DNA from 3 places in the Streptomyces sp. GL_148 genome. Region 1 is predicted to be linked to each of the others. Evidence: riboswitches for the same ligand, from Rfam matches in the RefSeq annotation. Region 1 holds a riboswitch; each other region holds the start of a gene.
The links. Region 1 has a riboswitch for cyclic di-AMP ahead of AC3IYI_RS33505 (peptidoglycan DD-metalloendopeptidase family protein). Riboswitches for the same ligand answer to the same signal wherever they lie in the genome.
Positions count from the first base shown of each region.

Region 2: it holds a riboswitch for cyclic di-AMP, as region 1 does, so the genes downstream of both, AC3IYI_RS29865 (M23 family metallopeptidase) here and AC3IYI_RS33505 (peptidoglycan DD-metalloendopeptidase family protein) in region 1, are expected to answer to the same signal.
Region 3: it holds a riboswitch for cyclic di-AMP, as region 1 does, so the genes downstream of both, AC3IYI_RS15860 (transglycosylase family protein) here and AC3IYI_RS33505 (peptidoglycan DD-metalloendopeptidase family protein) in region 1, are expected to answer to the same signal.

Region 1 is NZ_CM174396.1:7,416,619-7,422,090, reverse strand. It holds gene AC3IYI_RS33515 (PP2C family protein-serine/threonine phosphatase) at 119-1,228, shown strand; partial or broken gene AC3IYI_RS33510 (DNA glycosylase AlkZ-like family protein) at 1,580-1,873, opposite strand; gene AC3IYI_RS33505 (peptidoglycan DD-metalloendopeptidase family protein) at 1,943-2,938, opposite strand; cyclic di-AMP (ydaO/yuaA leader) riboswitch at 2,941-3,138, opposite strand; gene AC3IYI_RS33500 (tyrosine-protein phosphatase) at 3,463-4,284, shown strand; gene AC3IYI_RS33495 (aspartate aminotransferase family protein) at 4,336-5,472, opposite strand, start outside.
Region 2 is NZ_CM174396.1:6,535,836-6,541,307, reverse strand. It holds gene AC3IYI_RS29880 (bifunctional acetate--CoA ligase family protein/GNAT family N-acetyltransferase) at 1-1,275, opposite strand, end outside; gene AC3IYI_RS29875 (HPr family phosphocarrier protein) at 1,460-1,741, shown strand; gene AC3IYI_RS29870 (GntR family transcriptional regulator) at 2,010-2,675, opposite strand; gene AC3IYI_RS29865 (M23 family metallopeptidase) at 2,898-3,692, opposite strand; cyclic di-AMP (ydaO/yuaA leader) riboswitch at 3,705-3,863, opposite strand; gene AC3IYI_RS29860 (M16 family metallopeptidase) at 4,104-5,471, opposite strand.
Region 3 is NZ_CM174396.1:3,499,256-3,504,727, forward strand. It holds gene AC3IYI_RS15845 (DUF501 domain-containing protein) at 1-221, opposite strand, end outside; gene AC3IYI_RS15850 (FtsB family cell division protein) at 262-750, opposite strand; gene eno (phosphopyruvate hydratase) at 850-2,136, opposite strand; gene AC3IYI_RS15860 (transglycosylase family protein) at 2,449-3,141, opposite strand; cyclic di-AMP (ydaO/yuaA leader) riboswitch at 3,144-3,316, opposite strand; gene AC3IYI_RS15865 (transglycosylase family protein) at 3,593-4,696, opposite strand; partial or broken gene AC3IYI_RS15870 (cytochrome P450) at 4,840-5,013, opposite strand; gene AC3IYI_RS15875 (hypothetical protein) at 5,090-5,290, opposite strand.

The DNA of each region.
Region 1 (5,472 bases):
GAGAACGTGGCGCCGTCCCGGTTTCCGGGAGGCCGTAACAGCTTCCGAGAGGCAGGCTGGTCCCATGGGGTCACATCCTCGCCCGCCCGTTCGGTCAGGACCGTTCCCTCGACCAGGAGTGGGCGCTCACGGCGCGCTCCTGTTCACACTGGCCCAGTGTGCGCCCTTCGCGATCGCGCTGGGCGTGCTCGGCATCGAGCTCTCGCCCGCACACGATCTGGTCACCGGTCCCGTTCTCACCACGACGCCGGCGCTGGCCGCGCTGACGATGGGCCCGGTGGGCACGCTGTCCGCGGCGGCCCTGGCTGCGGGTGTGAACGCGACCTCCGCGACGTACAACCAGTCGTGGGGAACCCAGACCCAGCTGATCATCGGCAACTTCCTGGGGATCATCGTGGTGTCCGTGGCCAGTGTCACCTTGAGCAAGGCGGTGCGCGCGCGCAGGCAGAGCGAACTCGACCAGGTACGCCGGATCGCAGTGGCGGCCCAGGAGGTCGTCCTGCGGCCCGTCCCCGAGCTCCTGGGCCCGGTGCGGGCGGCCAGCATGTGCCTCGCGGCCGGGACCGGAGCACAGGTGGGCGGAGATCTGTACGAGGCCGTACAGACGCGCTACGGCGTCCGGCTGATCGTGGGGGACGTCCGGGGGAAAGGGCTGTCCGCCATACGCGCGGTCGCGGTGGCACTGGGCGCGTTCCGGGAGGCCGTGCACTACGAGGACGAACTGCAGGAGGTCATGAACCATTGCGCGGCCGCGCTGCGGCGGGAGGCCGCCGTCTCGGGTACCTACTCTCAGGCAGAACTTCCCGAAGTACTCCTGGAGGGGTTCACCACCGCGCTCATCGCCCAGGTGCCGGACGAACAGGTGGTGCACCTGGTCAACCGCGGCCATCCTCCTCCGCTGGCGCTCCGCCACGGCAAGGTTCAGACCCTGATGCCGACCTCGCCCATGCCGCCCCTCGGTCTCGAAGACCTCGTGGACGGCCCTCCCGCCACACCGGAGAGCTACCCGTTCCTGCCCGGTGACCGGCTGCTGCTCTACACCGACGGCGTGATCGAAGCCCGCAACCGTGCCGACGACTTCTTCCCGCTGCCGGAGACCATGGAGCAGATACCCGCGGACACCTCCCCACAGGAGTTCCTGGACGAACTGCACCAGGCGTTGATCCGCCATACCGAGGGCCTCTTGACGGACGACGTGGCGATGATCCTCATCGACCGGCTCGTATGAAGCGGGCCGGTACGCGGGCCCGCGCAGCCGGCGCGACGACCGTGTCACCACCCCGCAGCAGGCCTTTCTTCCGACCTGCGCGAGTGGGGCAAGCGGGACCGGGACCCCCCTCCGGTCCCGGCCCCGGCTCAGACGAGCAGCCGGGTCTCGGCGCTCGGCAGTTTGCTCCACCAGTGGCCGTACCGCCGGTAGACCTCCGGTTCGCGGTCGGCCAGGAAGGCCGTCAGCCCCCGGGCCTCGTCGGCGAGCGCCTCCCAGACCTCCTCCCGCAGGGGGTGGAAGGCGGTCGCCTCGATCCCGCCGCCGACGCCGGCCCGAACCCCTCCAGGTAGCGCATGACCAGCGTCCGCAGGGATTCCTCCGCCGCCTCCGGGTCCGCCGGTACCGTGCGCGGCCGGCGCGGGCGTGCAGGGTCAGCCGCATCAAGGTCGACTTGACGACCTCGCGCCCCGTGAAGGCGGCGTCGAGGTCCGCCGGGTCGAAGCCGGAGAGCCGGTTCCACAGCGCGAGGTACGGCGAGGCCGCGTGCTGCGCCTGCAGGGCGACCACCCGGCGGACCGCGTCACCGACGTCCATCACCTCGCGCCGCAGCAGCAACTGCCGTGCGAGCGTGGAGCGGTTGAGCTCCCCTGCGCTGACCTTCATGCCACGACGACCGTCCAGTCCCCCGTCGAAACGGGCAGCCTGACCGGCACCTCGGACAGCGCCTCGGATTCAGATGCTGACGCCCTTCGACCGGAGGTAGGCCAGCGGGTCGATGTCCGAGCCGTAGGAGGGCCCGGTACGGATCTCGAAGTGCAGGTGCGGGCCGGTCGAGTTGCCCGTGGAACCGGAGAGGCCGATGGTCTGCCCGCCGGTGACGTCCTGGCCGGACGAGACGGACAGCTGGGAGAGGTGCGCGTACTGGCTGTACTTGCCGTCGGCGTGCCGGATGACGACCTCGTTGCCGTACGCGCCGCTCCAGCCGGCGGAGACCACGGTGCCGGCGCCGACCGCCTTGACGGTGGTGCCGCTGCTCGCGGCGAAGTCGACACCGGTGTGGTAACCGCTGGACCACATGGAGCCGGCGGTCTTGTACGCGGTGGAGGTGCCGCCACCGACCGGGGCGACGAAGCCGGTCGACGTGGAGCCGCCCTGCTGCTGCTCGGCGGGTGCCTTGGCGGCGGGCGCGGCGGCCTCGTCGAAGGAATCCGACGAATCGCCGGAAGTGGAAGAATCGGAGGAATCGGAGGAAGCGGAGGAAGCGGAGGAAGCGGAGGAAGCGGAGGAAGCGGACTTCTTGGCCGGCTTCGGCGTTTCCGCCGGCGCGGACTCGGCCGGAGCCGAGCCCTTCGCACCGAGCGTGAGCTTGAGCCCCGGGTGGATCAGCGACGGGTTGGTGCCGACGGCCTCGAGGTTGTCCGCGTAGAGCTGTTCCCAGCCACCGGCGAGGTGCCGGTCCGCGGCGATCTTGGAGAGGTAGTCGCCGGGCACCACGGTGTAGACGGTGGGAGCGGCCTGCGCCGCGGCGGGCGCGGCGGCGGGCGCAGCCTGGAGCGCGGCCCCCACCTGCGGAGCCTTGACCGGAGCGGCGGCCGGGACGCCCGCGGCATGGGCGCCGGTGGCGCCGAGCAGCGGAAGCGCGAGGGCCGCGCCACCGGTGCCCGCGACGGCGAACCCGCGGGATATCGAGCGGGACTTGGGACGGCGGTGCTTACCCGTTCCGGACATGTCGAATTCCTCTCCGACGCCTGCGAGGTGAGCTGTCGGGTTCGGACTGGAGATGTCCGGCCGCCTCCGTGCCGGTGAACAGCACATGTACGGCTTCACCCCGAGCTGTCCCGTTATAAAGATCTCGACCGGAGATCCGGAACAGCGGCTTACCTGGTTCCCCCGCTCCTGCCACGCGCGTGAATAGTCGGGTGCGGTTTCCGGTCGGCGGCAGGATTAGGCGGTCCGTCCGGATCGATCGCGAACGTAATCGAGCCCGGCCACGCGGAACAAGTCATGAATTCCCCAACAGAATCTTGAAGATGACGGGCCGCCGGAATTCCGGTCACCCTCCGTCCATTCCGCACCTTCAACAACCGCCCCAGCAAGGCAATTCGCCATTCGCGATCAGCCACTCACCGTCACCGTATGATCTGGCTCACGGGGGCGCGTCCGATCTCGCCTCTCGCTATGGCAAGTTGCCCGCAAGTAGCGCAATTCGGACACGTGCGACGACGACCGCACGGACGACACGGAGGAGCCCTGTGACCCAGCAGATACCCCAGAGCACGCACACCGATCCGGCGGCGCCGGCGCCGGCCCTGACCGGAGTGCGCAACTTCCGCGACGTGGGCGGCTTGCCGACCGCGGACGGCCGAAGGGTCAAGTCAGGACGACTGTTCCGAAGCGGACATCTGGCGCATGCCACCGAAACCGACGCAGACTTCCTCGCCTCGCTCGGACTGCACACCGTCTTCGACTTCCGCAACGACGCCGACCACGCGCTGGAGGGTGCGGACGTGGAGCTGCCCGGCGTGCGCAACGTCGGCATTCCGCTGTCGGATCCGGCCGACGGCCGGGAGTTCTGGAAGATGGTCCGCGAGGGGGACCTGGCGCAGCTCCGCGAGATCCTGGGCGAGGGCAAGGCCGCCGCGCGGATGTCCCGTTCGTACCGGTCGATGATCTTGACCCGTACCGCCGAGCACAGCCGGGTCGTGCACGCGCTCGCCGAGGACAGCGTCCCGGCGCTCATGCACTGCGCCGCCGGGAAGGACCGGGCCGGCCTGTCGATCGCCGTCACCCTGCTCGCGCTGGGCGTCGGGCGGGAGGCGATCCTCGCGGACTACCTGGAGTCGAACGCCCCCCACAACCGCTACCGGGTCCGCCGGGGCAGCGACTCTCCCGAGGCCCGCGCCCCCGAGGTGATGGAGCTGCTCGCCCCGCTCTTCGACGCCCGCGCCCCGTATCTGACCACGGCCTTCGACACCATCGACGAGGAGTGGGGCGGCGTGGAGCGTTACCTCGCCGAGGGTCTCGGGCTGACGCCCGAGACCCTCGACAGGCTCCGCGACCGGCTGCTGGACTGACGCCCCACGAGGTGGGCCGTCGCCCGCCGAGCCACCGGCCCAGCGGTTGACTCAGCGGTTGGCGACGGCCTGCTTCACCAGCGTCCGCCCGAAGTCCCACATCAGCGCGCCGCCGCCGTGGGCCTCGTCCATGACCGCGCGGAAGGCGCCGACGAACCGGTCGACGTCCGCCTCGTCCACGATCAGCGGCGGGATCAGCTTGATCACCTCCAGGTGGTCGCCGGAGACCTGCGTGAGGATCCGGTGCTTCTGCAGCAGCGGCACCACGACCATCTGCGCGAACAGCCCCTTGCGCGCCGCCTGCAGCATGCTCCAGCGGCTCCGCAGACCCAGCGAGGACGGCCGGCCGAACTCGATGCCGATCATCAGCCCGCGTCCCCGTACCTCGTGGAGCAGTTCGTACTCGTCCACGAGCGCGGCGAGCCGCCCGTGCAGCAGGTCGCCCATCGCGCGGGCGCCGGCCACCACCTGCTCGTCCTCCATGACGGACAGGACCGCGAGCCCGGCCGCCATCGCCTGCGCGTTGGAGCCGAAGCTGGCGGAGTGGACGAGCACCCGGTCCATGGAGGAGTAGACCTTCTTGAAGATCCAGTCCTTGCCCAGGGTCGCGCCGACCGGCACGTAGCCGCCGGAGAGCGCCTTGGCCACGCAGACCAGGTCCGGTTCGACTCCGGCCTCGTGCTGGTAGGCGTAGAAGTCGCCGGTCCGTCCGAGGCCGGTCTGCACCTCGTCCGCGATCAGCAGCGCCCCCCGCCGGTGCAGCAGCTCCTGTGCGGCGAGCAGGAACCCGGGCGGGGCGGCGAGCACCCCCTTGCCCTGGATCGGCTCCACGACGAGGGCCGCCACGTCCCCCTTCTTCAGCTCCCGCTCCAGCGCGGCCAGGTCCCCGAGGGCGACCTTGGTGTCCGGCAGCAGCGGCGCGAAGCCGTCGCGGAAGCCGGCCTCGCCGTTGACCGAGAGCGAGCCCGTGGTGAGCCCGTGGAAGGCGTGGTCGCAGTAGAGGACCCTGGGCCGCCCGGTGGCGTACCGGGCGAACTTCAGGGCGGTCTCCACCGCCTCGGTGCCGCTGTTGCCGAAGAAGACCCGGTCCAGGTGCGGGCTGTGGGTGAGCAGCTTCTCGGCCAGCAGCCCGGGCAGCGGCTGGCAGTCGAAGCGGGTGAGGTCGGCGAGCTGGGCGTCCAGCACGTC
Region 2 (5,472 bases), 880 kb from region 1:
GTTGCCCAGGGTCTCCAGGTACATGAGCGCGACGTCGGTGGCCTCGTCGTCGTACCAGTACTGGAGGATGTCGTTGCCGGAGACGTCGGCCCGGTTCCCGGCGGAGATGAAGGAGGACAGCCCCTCCCCGCGCCGCAGCAGCCCGGAGAGCAGCGCGATGCCGATCGCCCCGGACTGGGTGAAGAGGCCGACCCTTCCCCGCGCGGGGGCCGGAGCGGGGGCCAGGGAGGCGTTCAGCTCCACCTCGGGGGCCGTGTTGATCACCCCGAAGGCGTTCGGTCCGATCAACCGCATCCCGTACGAGCGCACTTGCCGCACCAGTTCGCGCTGGCGGGCCAGGCCCTCGGCCCCGCTCTCCCCGTATCCGGCGGACAGGACGACCAGTCCCTGCACCCCGTGTTCACCGCAGGCCGCCACCGCGTCCGGGACCCGGTCCGCCGGGACCGCGATGACCGCGAGGTCGACCGGGGCGCCGACGGCGCCGAGGCTGGGGTAGGCCCGTACGCCGTCGAGCAGATCGCGGGTGACGGCCTCGTTGACGGCGTAGAGGTGGCCGTGGAAGCCGCTGTCGCGCAGGTTGCGCAGGGCCGCCGCGCCCACGCCCGCGAGGGAGCGGCTGACTCCGATCACCGCCACCGAGCCGGGGGCCAGCAGGCGCTGGACGGAGCGGGCCTCGGCGCGCTGTTCGCGGGCGCGCTGGACGGCGAGGGACTCGGCGGTCGGTTCGAGGTCGAGGGTGAGGTGGACGGAGCCGTCTTCGAAGCTGCGCTTCTGCTGGTAGCCGGCGTCGGTGAAGACCTTGATCATCTTGCTGTTGGCGGGCAGCACCTCGGCCGCGAAGCGGCGGATCCCGCGTTCGCGGGCCACCGCGCCGATGTGTTCGAGCAGGGCGGAGGCGACTCCGCGTCCCTGGTGGGCGTCCTGAACGAGGAAGGCGACCTCGGCCTCGTCGGAGGGTCCGGTGGCCGAGCGGCCGTCGGCGCCGATCCGGTCGTAGCGGACGGTGGCGATGAACTCGCCGCCGATCGTCGCGGCGAGGCCGACCCGGTCCACGTAGTCGTGGTGCGTGAAGCGGTGCACGTCGCGGTCGGAGAGCCGGGGGTAGGGAGCGAAGAACCGGTAGTACTTGGACTCGTCCGAGACCTGCTCGTAGAAGCTGACCAGCCGGCCCGCGTCTTCGGTGGTGATGGGCCGGATCCGGGCCGTTCCGCCGTCGCGAAGGACCACGTCGGCTTCCCAGTGGTCCGGGTACGAGGGGTCGGACTCGGTCGTCATGGGGTCACCTTAAGGCTCGAACGGTCCGAGTGGCCCGGGCGCGGCGCATCGGGCAAGCTGTCTCGAATCAGGGCAAGCTGGGGTAGGTCGAATGGCGGAAAACTCGGGCCGAAGGTCGGTTCGACCATTCCGGACGCCGTGAGAGACTGGTCTAGACAACCGTAAGAACCTGAAGGGCATCACCATGGCAGAGCGCCGCGTCAACGTCGGCTGGGCCGAGGGCCTGCACGCTCGTCCCGCCTCGATCTTCGTCCGTGCGACGACCGCTTCCGGCGTCCCGGTGACCATCGCGAAGCTGGGCGGCGACCCCGTCAACGCCGCCTCCATGCTGGCGGTTCTGGGCCTGGGCGCCCAGGGCGGCGAGGAGATCGTCCTCTCCTCCGAGGCCGATGGAGCCGAGGTCGCGCTGGACCGCCTCGCGAAGCTGGTCGCCGAGGGGCTCGAGGAGCTTCCCGAGACCGTCTGACCCTTCGGGTTCAACCCGCAGGACTCGCAGACTTGCAGACTTGCAGGACTTGCACGGCGAAGCCGTTGCCCCCGACCGCCCCGGTCGAGGGCAACGGCTTCGCTGCTTTTCCGCGGGGAAATCCGGTCGGCCCGCGGCCCGTCGACCCGTCGGCCCGGGCGGAAATACACACACCACTGAGGGGCCGAATTCCGGCGGCGGAATAAAGCGCGAGGCGCGGGCGTCAATTACCCCGGCCCGGATATCTCCCCTTTGTATGCGGCGCTTGTTAATGCGGAACGCTTGCCGTGTTTACGGCAGGTTGCAAAGTCCTCACACGCATCCGGTGCGCCCCCGCCGCCCGGTCCACGTGCACCGCGGTCAGCGCCCGCGCCCGCTCGGCGTCGCCCCGGGCCACCGCATCGACGATCGCGCCGTGCTCCGCCCAGGACTCCACGGGCCGCACCGGGGCCTCCACCACGTACATCCAGGCCACCTTGTGCCGCATCTGCGTGAGAAGCGTGATCAGCCCGGGGCTGCCCGAGGCCTGGGAGAGCGTCTCGTGGAACCAGCCTCCCAGGGAGCGCAGATCCTCCCCCTGCCCCCTCCTGGCCCGCTCCTGGCCCAGCCTGACCAGGCCGCGCAGCACCTTGAGGTGGGCCTCGCTGCGCCGCCGGGCCGCCCGGGCGGCCGCGAGGGGCTCCAGGAGCATCCGCAGCTCCAGGAGGTCGGCCGCCTCCTGTTCGGTCGGCTCGGCCACGCAGGCGCCCGCGTGCCGCCGGGTGGTCACGAACCCCTCGGACTCCAGCGTGCGCAGCGCCTCGCGCACCGGGACGCGGGAGACTCCGTAGCGGCGGGCCAGCACCTCCTCGGTCAGCCGGCCGCCGGGCCCGAACACCCCGGAGACGATGTCGTCGCGGATCGCTGTGCATACCGTGTGCGCGGGAATACGCAAGACCGGACCTCCGCCTTTTCGTAGGGCTGTGCGCGTTGCGACTCTATTGCAACACACGATAATTTCCGAGGGCGGCCGGAAATACGAAACATTCACACAACGCGAAGCAGGAAGCACGAAGCAGGAAGCGCGAAGCGCGCGCACGAAGCACGAAGCACGACGAAGGCCCCGGCTCTCAAAGAGCCGGGGCCTTCGCGGAAGACGTGCGGTGAGGCGAGCGGGTCAGACGGTGACGCCGTGCGAGCGCAGGTACGTGACCGGGTTGATGTCCGTACCGTAGTCGGCGCCGGTGCGGGCCTCGAAGTGCAGGTGCGGGCCGCTGGAGTTGCCGGTGGAGCCCGACAGGCCGATCTTCTGGCCGGGGACGACCTGCTGGCCGACGGAGACGCTCAGCGAGGACATGTGGCCGTACTGGGTGTACGTGCCGTCGGCGTGCTTGATGACGACGTTGTTGCCGTACGCGCCGCCGTAGCCCGCCTCGACCACGGTGCCGAGGCCCACGGCGTGCACCTCGGTGCCGGAGGCGGCGTGGAAGTCGATGCCGGTGTGGCTGCCGGAGGACCACATGCCGCCACCCGCGTGGTACTGGGTGCTGACATAGGTGTTGTCGAGCGGGGACACGAAGGTGTTGAGGCGCTTGCGCTCCTCTTCGCGAGCGGCGCGCTCGGCGGCCTCACGCTCGGCCTTGGCCTGCGCTTCGGCCTTCGCCTTGGCCTCGGCGGCCCGCTGCCGGGCGTCGGCCTCGGCCTGCGCCTTGGCGGCGGCGGCCTCGGCGGCGCGCTGCTGGGACTGGGCCTGGGCCTCGACGTCACCGGCGAGCTCGTCGGCCACCACGATGGTGTTGAGGGCGCCGGTGTCCTCCATGGAGGGGGACTTGTCCGCGGCGAACGCGGGGCCGGCCAGGGAGCCCACGACGCCGGTAGCGGCGAGGGCGGCTATGCCGGCGTAGCCGGCGGTCCTGCGGCTCATACGGCTCGAACCACGGTGCTTACCGGCGGCACTACTGCCAAACGCCATGAAGGGGCTGATCCTTTCCTTCCCTCTCGCCTACCGGGTTAGCTGACGGGTTCGGAGCAGGAAGGTCTCCTACGGGCCCCTCTTGCGAGGTGGTCCGATTCACCCCAGGGACACAAGTGGGTCCCCGGCTCCCCAGGCTCGCGCCTGACGGGGACTCGGCGATCACTGCCCGGTGCCGCGGATGCGGCGGTTACAACTGACGGACAGCACGGCCGACGCTAGGCGGATCATCAGTCAATCGCCAAACAGACACGCCTTTTTGTTGCATACGCCACACCACATACAAGCAACCACACCACCAAAGGGACAGGAAAGGGCAAAAGGGACTCCAGCGGACAAGCCGCCGGAGTCCCTTGCCGGATCCCCTTGTGCGACGGGCCAGTTGGTGACCCGTCGGCAGTCAACGGACGGTCAGTTGACGACCACGGTCACTTCGCCGATCCCGAGGGCCCGCACCGGCTCCTCGATCTGCGAGGCGTCGCCGACCAGGACCGTGACCAGGCGGTCCACCGGGAAGGCGCTGACGACCGCCGAAGTGGCCTCCACCGTCCCGGTTTCGGCGAGCCGCGCGTACAACTGCGCCTGGTAGTCGTCCGGAAGCTCCTGCTCGACCTGGTCGGCGAGCGTGCCCGCGACGGAGGCCGCCGTCTCGAACTTCAGCGGGGCCACGCCCACCAAGTTCTGCACGGCCACGTCCCGTTCGGCGTCGGTCAGGCCGCCCGCCGCGAGGGTGCGCAGCACCGTCCAGAGGTCGTCCAGGGCCGGGCCGGTGTTGGGGGTGTCCACCGAGCCGCTGATGGCGAGCATCGAGGCGCCCTTGCCGTCGGCGGTGGAGCGCAGCACCTGGCCGAAGGCGCGCACGCCGTAGGTGTACCCCTTCTCCTCGCGCAGCACCTTGTCCAGCCGGGAGGTGAGCGTGCCGCCCAGGCAGTACGTGCCGAGCACCTGGGGCGCCCAGACCCGGTCGTGCCGGTCGGCGCCGATGCGGCCGATCAGCAGCTGCGTCTGGACCGCGCCGGGCCGGTCCACGATGACCACGCGGCCCGTGTCGTCGGCGGTGATCGGCGGGACCGGGCGCGGGGCGGTGGTGTCACCGGTCCACGCGCCCAGGGTGTCGGCCAGGACGGCGTCCAGGTCGATGCCGGTCAGGTCGCCGACGACCACCGCGGTGGCGGTCGCGGGGCGCACGTGGGCCTCGTAGAAGGCGCGTACGGCCGCGGAGTCGATGCGGGCGACCGTCTCCTCGGTTCCCTGACGCGGGCGCGACATCCGCAGGGAGGCCGGGAAGAGCTCCTTCGAGAGCTGCTTGGCGGCGCGGCGCTGCGGGTTGGCGCTCTCGTGCGGGATCTCGTCGAGCCGGTTGCGCACCAGGCGGTCCACCTCGGCGTCGGCGAAGGCCGGCGCGCGCAGCGCCTCGGCGACCAGCCCCAGCGCCTTGTGCAGGCGGGAGGCCGGGACCTCCAGGGAGACCCGCAGGCCGGGGTGGTCGGCGTGCGCGTCGAGGGTGGCGCCGCAGCGCTCCAGCTCGGCGGCGAAATCCTCGGCGGAGCGCTTGTCGGTGCCCTCGGACAGGGCGCGGACCATGATCGTGGCCACGCCGTCCAGGCCCTCGGGCTCCGCGTCGAGCGGGGCGGCGAGGTTGATCTCGACCGCGACCACCTGCTGGCCCGGGCGGTGGCAGCGCAGCAGGGTCAGGCCGTTGGCCAGGACCCCGCGCTCGGGGGCCGGGAAGGCCCACGGCTGCGGCTCGCCGGCCTCGGGGCGCGGGTGGAAGGTCATC
Region 3 (5,472 bases), 3.9 Mb from region 1:
ATCGCACCGGCGGCACGCGGGCAGGTCAGGTAGTACAGCGTCGGGAAGGGGGTGCCGTCGGGGAGCCGCGGCGCGGTCTCCACCACGTCCGGCTGCCCGCAGGGGCAGCGGTGCGCGATGGCGCGCAGCCCGCGCGGGGGGCGGCCGAGCTGCTGTTCGAACGCCTCGATGTCGGCGGCGGTCGGCTCGGTCCGGTCGGTCTGGGGCGGGGGCGTCTGCATGCCTGGAGGAAGTCTTTTCGTTCTCGTGGATGGGTGGGACTCAGTCGCCCGGGCGGTCGGCCTTGTCGACGCCGTCCCAGACGTTGGAGTACCAGGGCCGGTCGGTGGCGGCCTGTCCGCTGCGGCGCTGCTCGGCGCCGCCGGCTCCGGGGTCGGTCATGATGTAGCTGATCTCCCCCGGCCGGACGAAGTGCAGGTGCTTGCGCGCCTGCTGCTCGGCGTACGCGTTGTCCTGCCAGCGGGCCTTCTCGTCGCGCAGTCGTTCCAGCCGGTCCCGCGCGGTGACGGCGTCCTTCTGCTGCTTCGCGATCTCCGAGCGCTGGGACACGTACTGGCGCATCGGATACGCGAGGGCGACGACCAGGGTACAGAGGACGAGGACGAGCAGGGCGGCCCGGCCGGTGAGCCGGCTGCGGCGGACCTGCCGGCGGGACTGCGAGCGGTACACGTGCGCCGCGGTCCGCTCACCCAGCTGCTTGAGCCTGGTCGCGGTCGAGAACGTGGCGAACCGGTCCCGGTTCCCGGCCATTGATCCGCCTCCCCTATATGCGCACGACGCACTACGTCCCCGCACACGGTACGGGACCGAGTGCGGGGACGTAGGGAGGCTTGCGCCCTGAAGGACTGATCAGCCCTTGAAGCGCGGGAACGCGCTGCGACCCGCGTACACCGCGGCGTCGTCGAGGATCTCCTCGATGCGCAGCAGCTGGTTGTACTTGGCGACGCGGTCCGAGCGGGCCGGGGCGCCGGTCTTGATCTGGCCGCAGTTCACGGCGACGGCGAGGTCGGCGATGGTGACGTCCTCGGTCTCACCGGAGCGGTGCGACATCATGCACTTGAAGCCGTTGCGCTGGGCCATCTCGACGGCGTCCAGGGTCTCGGTCAGCGAACCGATCTGGTTCACCTTGACGAGCAGGGCGTTCGCCGAGCCCTCTTCGATGCCGCGGGCGAGACGCTCGGGGTTGGTGACGAAGAGGTCGTCGCCGACGATCTGGACCTTGGAGCCCAGGCGGTCGGTGAGGGTCTTCCAGCCCGACCAGTCGTCCTCGAACAGCGGGTCCTCGATGGAGACGAGCGGGTACGCCTCGACGAGCTCGGCGTAGTAGTCCGTCATCTCGGCGGCCGAGCGGGACTTGCCCTCGAACTCGTAGTTGCCGTCCTTGTAGAACTCGGACGCGGCGACGTCGAGCGCGAGCGCGATCTGGGTGCCCGGGACGTAGCCGGCCTGCTTGATGGCCTCGACGATGAGGTCGAGCGCGGCGCGGTTCGACTCCAGGTTCGGCGCGAAGCCGCCCTCGTCGCCCAGGCCGGTGGAGAGGCCCTTGGTGTGCAGGACCTTCTTGAGGGTGTGGTAGACCTCGGCACCCCAGCGAAGGGCCTCGGAGAAGGACTCCGCGCCGATCGGGGCGATCATGAACTCCTGGATGTCGACGTTGGAGTCGGCGTGCGACCCACCGTTCAGGATGTTCATCATCGGAACGGGCAGCAGGTGCGCGTTCGGGCCGCCGAGGTAGCGGAAGAGCGGCAGGTCCGAGGCCTCGGACGCGGCGTGCGCGACGGCGAGGGAGACACCGAGGATGGCGTTGGCTCCGAGGGAGCCCTTGTTCTCGGTGGCGTCCAGGTCGATCATCGCCTGGTCGATCAGGCGCTGCTCGGTGGCGTCGTAGCCGACGAGCTCCGGGCCGATCTGCTCGATGACGGCGAGGACGGCCTTCTCCACGCCCTTGCCCATGTAGCGGTTGGGGTCACCGTCACGGAGCTCTACGGCTTCGAACGCTCCGGTGGAGGCGCCGGACGGGACTGCAGCACGGCCGGTGCTGCCATCGTCGAGGCCCACCTCGACCTCGACCGTGGGGTTGCCTCGGGAGTCCAGGATTTCCCGGGCTACGACGACGTCGATGGACGGCACGAGCATCTCCTTCTGGGATGTGACGCTGGGTGTGCGGTGGCATGTCAGGCCGTGGGATGGCCTTGCCGCTTAGAGCCTAACCGCCTCGGGGCACTCGGCCAGCCGACCGCCCGGGTCCTGGGACGAAAAAGGGCCTGAATGCCCCTCTTACAGGACATAGGGCTCTTGATCACCGGTCGTTCCGGAGGGTCCGTCAGGCCGGAGACACCTGCACACAGCACCGCCCGGCACGCAGGGTGTTGCGCGCCGGGCGGTGGAATTACGTGGTGGAACTACTGCGTGTCGTCGCGAAAGTAGCCACGACCGTTCTCACAGGTTTCAGCTGAGCTTCAGCTTCTGGCCCGGGAAGATCAGGTCGGCGTCCGAGACGATGTCCTTGTTGAGCTCGAAGAGCTTCTCCCAGCCACCGGACACGTTGTTCGCGTCGGCGATCGCACCCAGCGTGTCGCCGGACTTGACCGCGTAGGAGCCGTTGCCCGTCTTGGGGGCTTCGGTCTTCGGCGCGGCGGCCGGACGCTCGGAGCGGGTGGTCGGAGCCTCGACGCGCTTGGTCTCCTTCTTCGGAGCCTCGGTCTTCTTCTCCTGCTTCGGCTGCGTCTTCGGCTTGGTGGGGGTCTGGGCCGAGCCGCCGGTGTAGGAGGAGTTCGACAGGCCCACGCCGCAGTGCGGCCAGGCGCCCTTGCCCTGGCCCTTGAGGACCTTCTCGGCGATGGCTATCTGCTGCGACTTGGAGGCCTGGTTGGCCTGCGCGGCGTACGTCTTGCCGCCGTACGCGGCCCACGTGGAGGACGAGAACTGCAGGCCACCGTAGTAGCCGTTGCCCGTGTTGATGGACCAGTTGCCGCCGGACTCGCACGAGGCGACGCGGTCCCACTCGCCAGCGGTCGCGGCGGAAGCGGTGCCCGCAGCCATCAGGGGAGCCGCGACGGCGACACCCGCGACACCGGCCAGCGTGACGATGCGGACGGCCTTGGAGCCGCGACGGTGCTTGCCCTTGCCGGAAAGCAGCATGGAGTTCTCCTCACCGACGCCTACGAGGTGAGCTGTCGGGTTCGGGCGAGTGAGTGCCCGGCCGAGCGACCTAGCGCTTGGCTTAACCCCTAGCCGGCTGAAGTGACCGTCTCTCAACGGCCGCCACCGGCGCCTACCTTGGTTCCCCCGCTCCTGCCTTCGGCGCTTTACGCGACGAGTGTTCCCTCCGTCCGCCGGCAGGATTCGGCGATGCGGTCGAAGGAGCCCGCGGTGGCGAGCGATTCAGAAGGTAGACAGGTCTCCCCCCGATGTTCAACGAGCGACATCGGGGGGAGACGGTGCCTACTTGCGCTCCCCGGAAGGGCGTTTGCGCAGGTGAGGGCGGGGTTTGCGGAACCCTGCGGGCGGGACACGCCAGTTGACCTGAAGAGACACATGTCTCACTTACAGAAAACGGACAATCAGCTGGTTCCGGGCGCCTCAAGTGTCCTTATTGATGCGTTAGATCCAGGTTCTGGCCGGGCTTGATCAGGTCCGCGTCGCCGCCGATGACCTGCTCGTTGGCCTCATAGAGACCCTTCCAGCCGCCCTTCACTCCGTTGGCGTCCGCGATCGCGATCAGGCTGTCGCCCGCCTTCACGGTGTACGTCGGGTCCGACGCGGCGTCAGGCGCGGCGGGCGTCTCGACGGCGGCCGGGCCGCGGTGCTTGCCGCCGCCCTCGGACGCACCGGGGGTCGCCGGAGCGGTCGGGGAGGCGGACTCGCCGGGTGCGGCCGGAGTCGTCGGGGCCGTGGGATCAACCGGGTTGACCGGGTTTGACGGGTTCCCCGAATTGCCCGGGTTCGTCGGCTTCGTCGAGTTCCCCGGGTCGGACGGGGTCACCGGAGCCGTCGGGTCCACCGGCAGGGTCGGACCCACCGGCAGGGTCGGATCCGCGGACGGCGGTGCGGGAGTGGTGGGGTCCGCCGGCGCCGTGGGGTCCGTCGGGCTCGTGGGAGGCGTCGGGTCGCCCGGGAGGCCGGGAGGCGACGTCTGGGGGTCCGGCGGGGGCATGACGGGCAGTTCGCCGGGCACGCCGATCGGATAGTCGGGCAGCACCGAGGCCGACGGGCCCGGACCCTTCTGCGACGGGGCCCCGAAGTCCGTGGACGGCTTGCCCGAGCCGGTGTGCGGCACGGAGTCGTCCGGGCGGGACGGGGCGGGGGCGGCGGATCCGGAACCGCCGGGCAGGCCCGGGTCCACCTCGGCGGCGGGCGCGTCCTGCGTCAGACCGGCCTGCACCGCGCACAGCGGCCACGCCACGGGGCCCCGGGAGGCCAGGACCCGTTCGGCCACAGCGATCTGCTGGGAGCGGCTGGCGAGGTCGGCGCGCTCGGCGAAGTCGAGCCCGCCGGCGCTCTTCCACTCCTCCTGGCTGAACTGCAGCCCGCCGTACGCGCCGCCGCCGAAGTTGGCGCTCCACGTACCCCCGCTCTCGCACTCGGCGACCTTGTCCCACGTGGAGGTCTCCGCGGCGCTCGCGCCGGTGGCCGCGAGCAGCGGCAGGGCGAGTGCGGTGCCGGTGATTCCGGCGGTGACGACAAGTGCGGGCACTTGTCGGGGGCGTCTGTGGCGGCCGTTCCCGGAACGCATGAGGCTGCACCTTTCGCATAACGGCGGGGTAACGGCAGAACCTAGCGGCCTTCGAACGCCAGTCACAAGTTTGGGCAGCGAACTGACTTCCGGTCAGGCGGGTTTCAGGCGTTTTGGGCGGTTGATTCGGCCGTGAAGCGGACCGGAAGCGTCCGCAGCCCCCGCATGATGAGCCCCCCGCGCCACCGCAGCTCCTCGACAGGCACGGCCAGTTCCAGATCGGGCAGCCGCGTCAGCAGCGTCGCGAGCCGGAGACGACTCTCAGGGTCTCCGCCACACGCACCGTCACTCGCAGCGGCGGGATCGTCGGCCTGACGTACACCGGTGTCCCCGCGCGCTGCTCGTTCAGCCGCGTCACCAGCAGCGGCCATGCCCCCTGCTGACGCTCCGCACGCCGGTCCGCTCCTCCTCCGCCACGTCGGCGGGTACATCCTGCTTCGCGGCCACGTGCCATTGCGTCACTGGGCAGCGCGTGCCGGCCTTCTTCTTGAAGCGGTGGCTCTCCGTCTCGACCCGGACCGCGAACAGGCTGAACAGTTCCGCCTTCTCTTCCAAGCCGGGAGTCCCCGGGCGCAGTCGCGTACCGAGAAGCCGCTCCTGGGAGCACTCCTCACCGAGGAACTCAGTGAGGAGTTCCCAGACCTCGTTCTCGACCTCGTCTGCGTTCAGATATACGTCGTCACATCCACGGACGTTTCGGCGGAACGGAGCTGCGCGCGACGTGCCGCGTCGAAGGC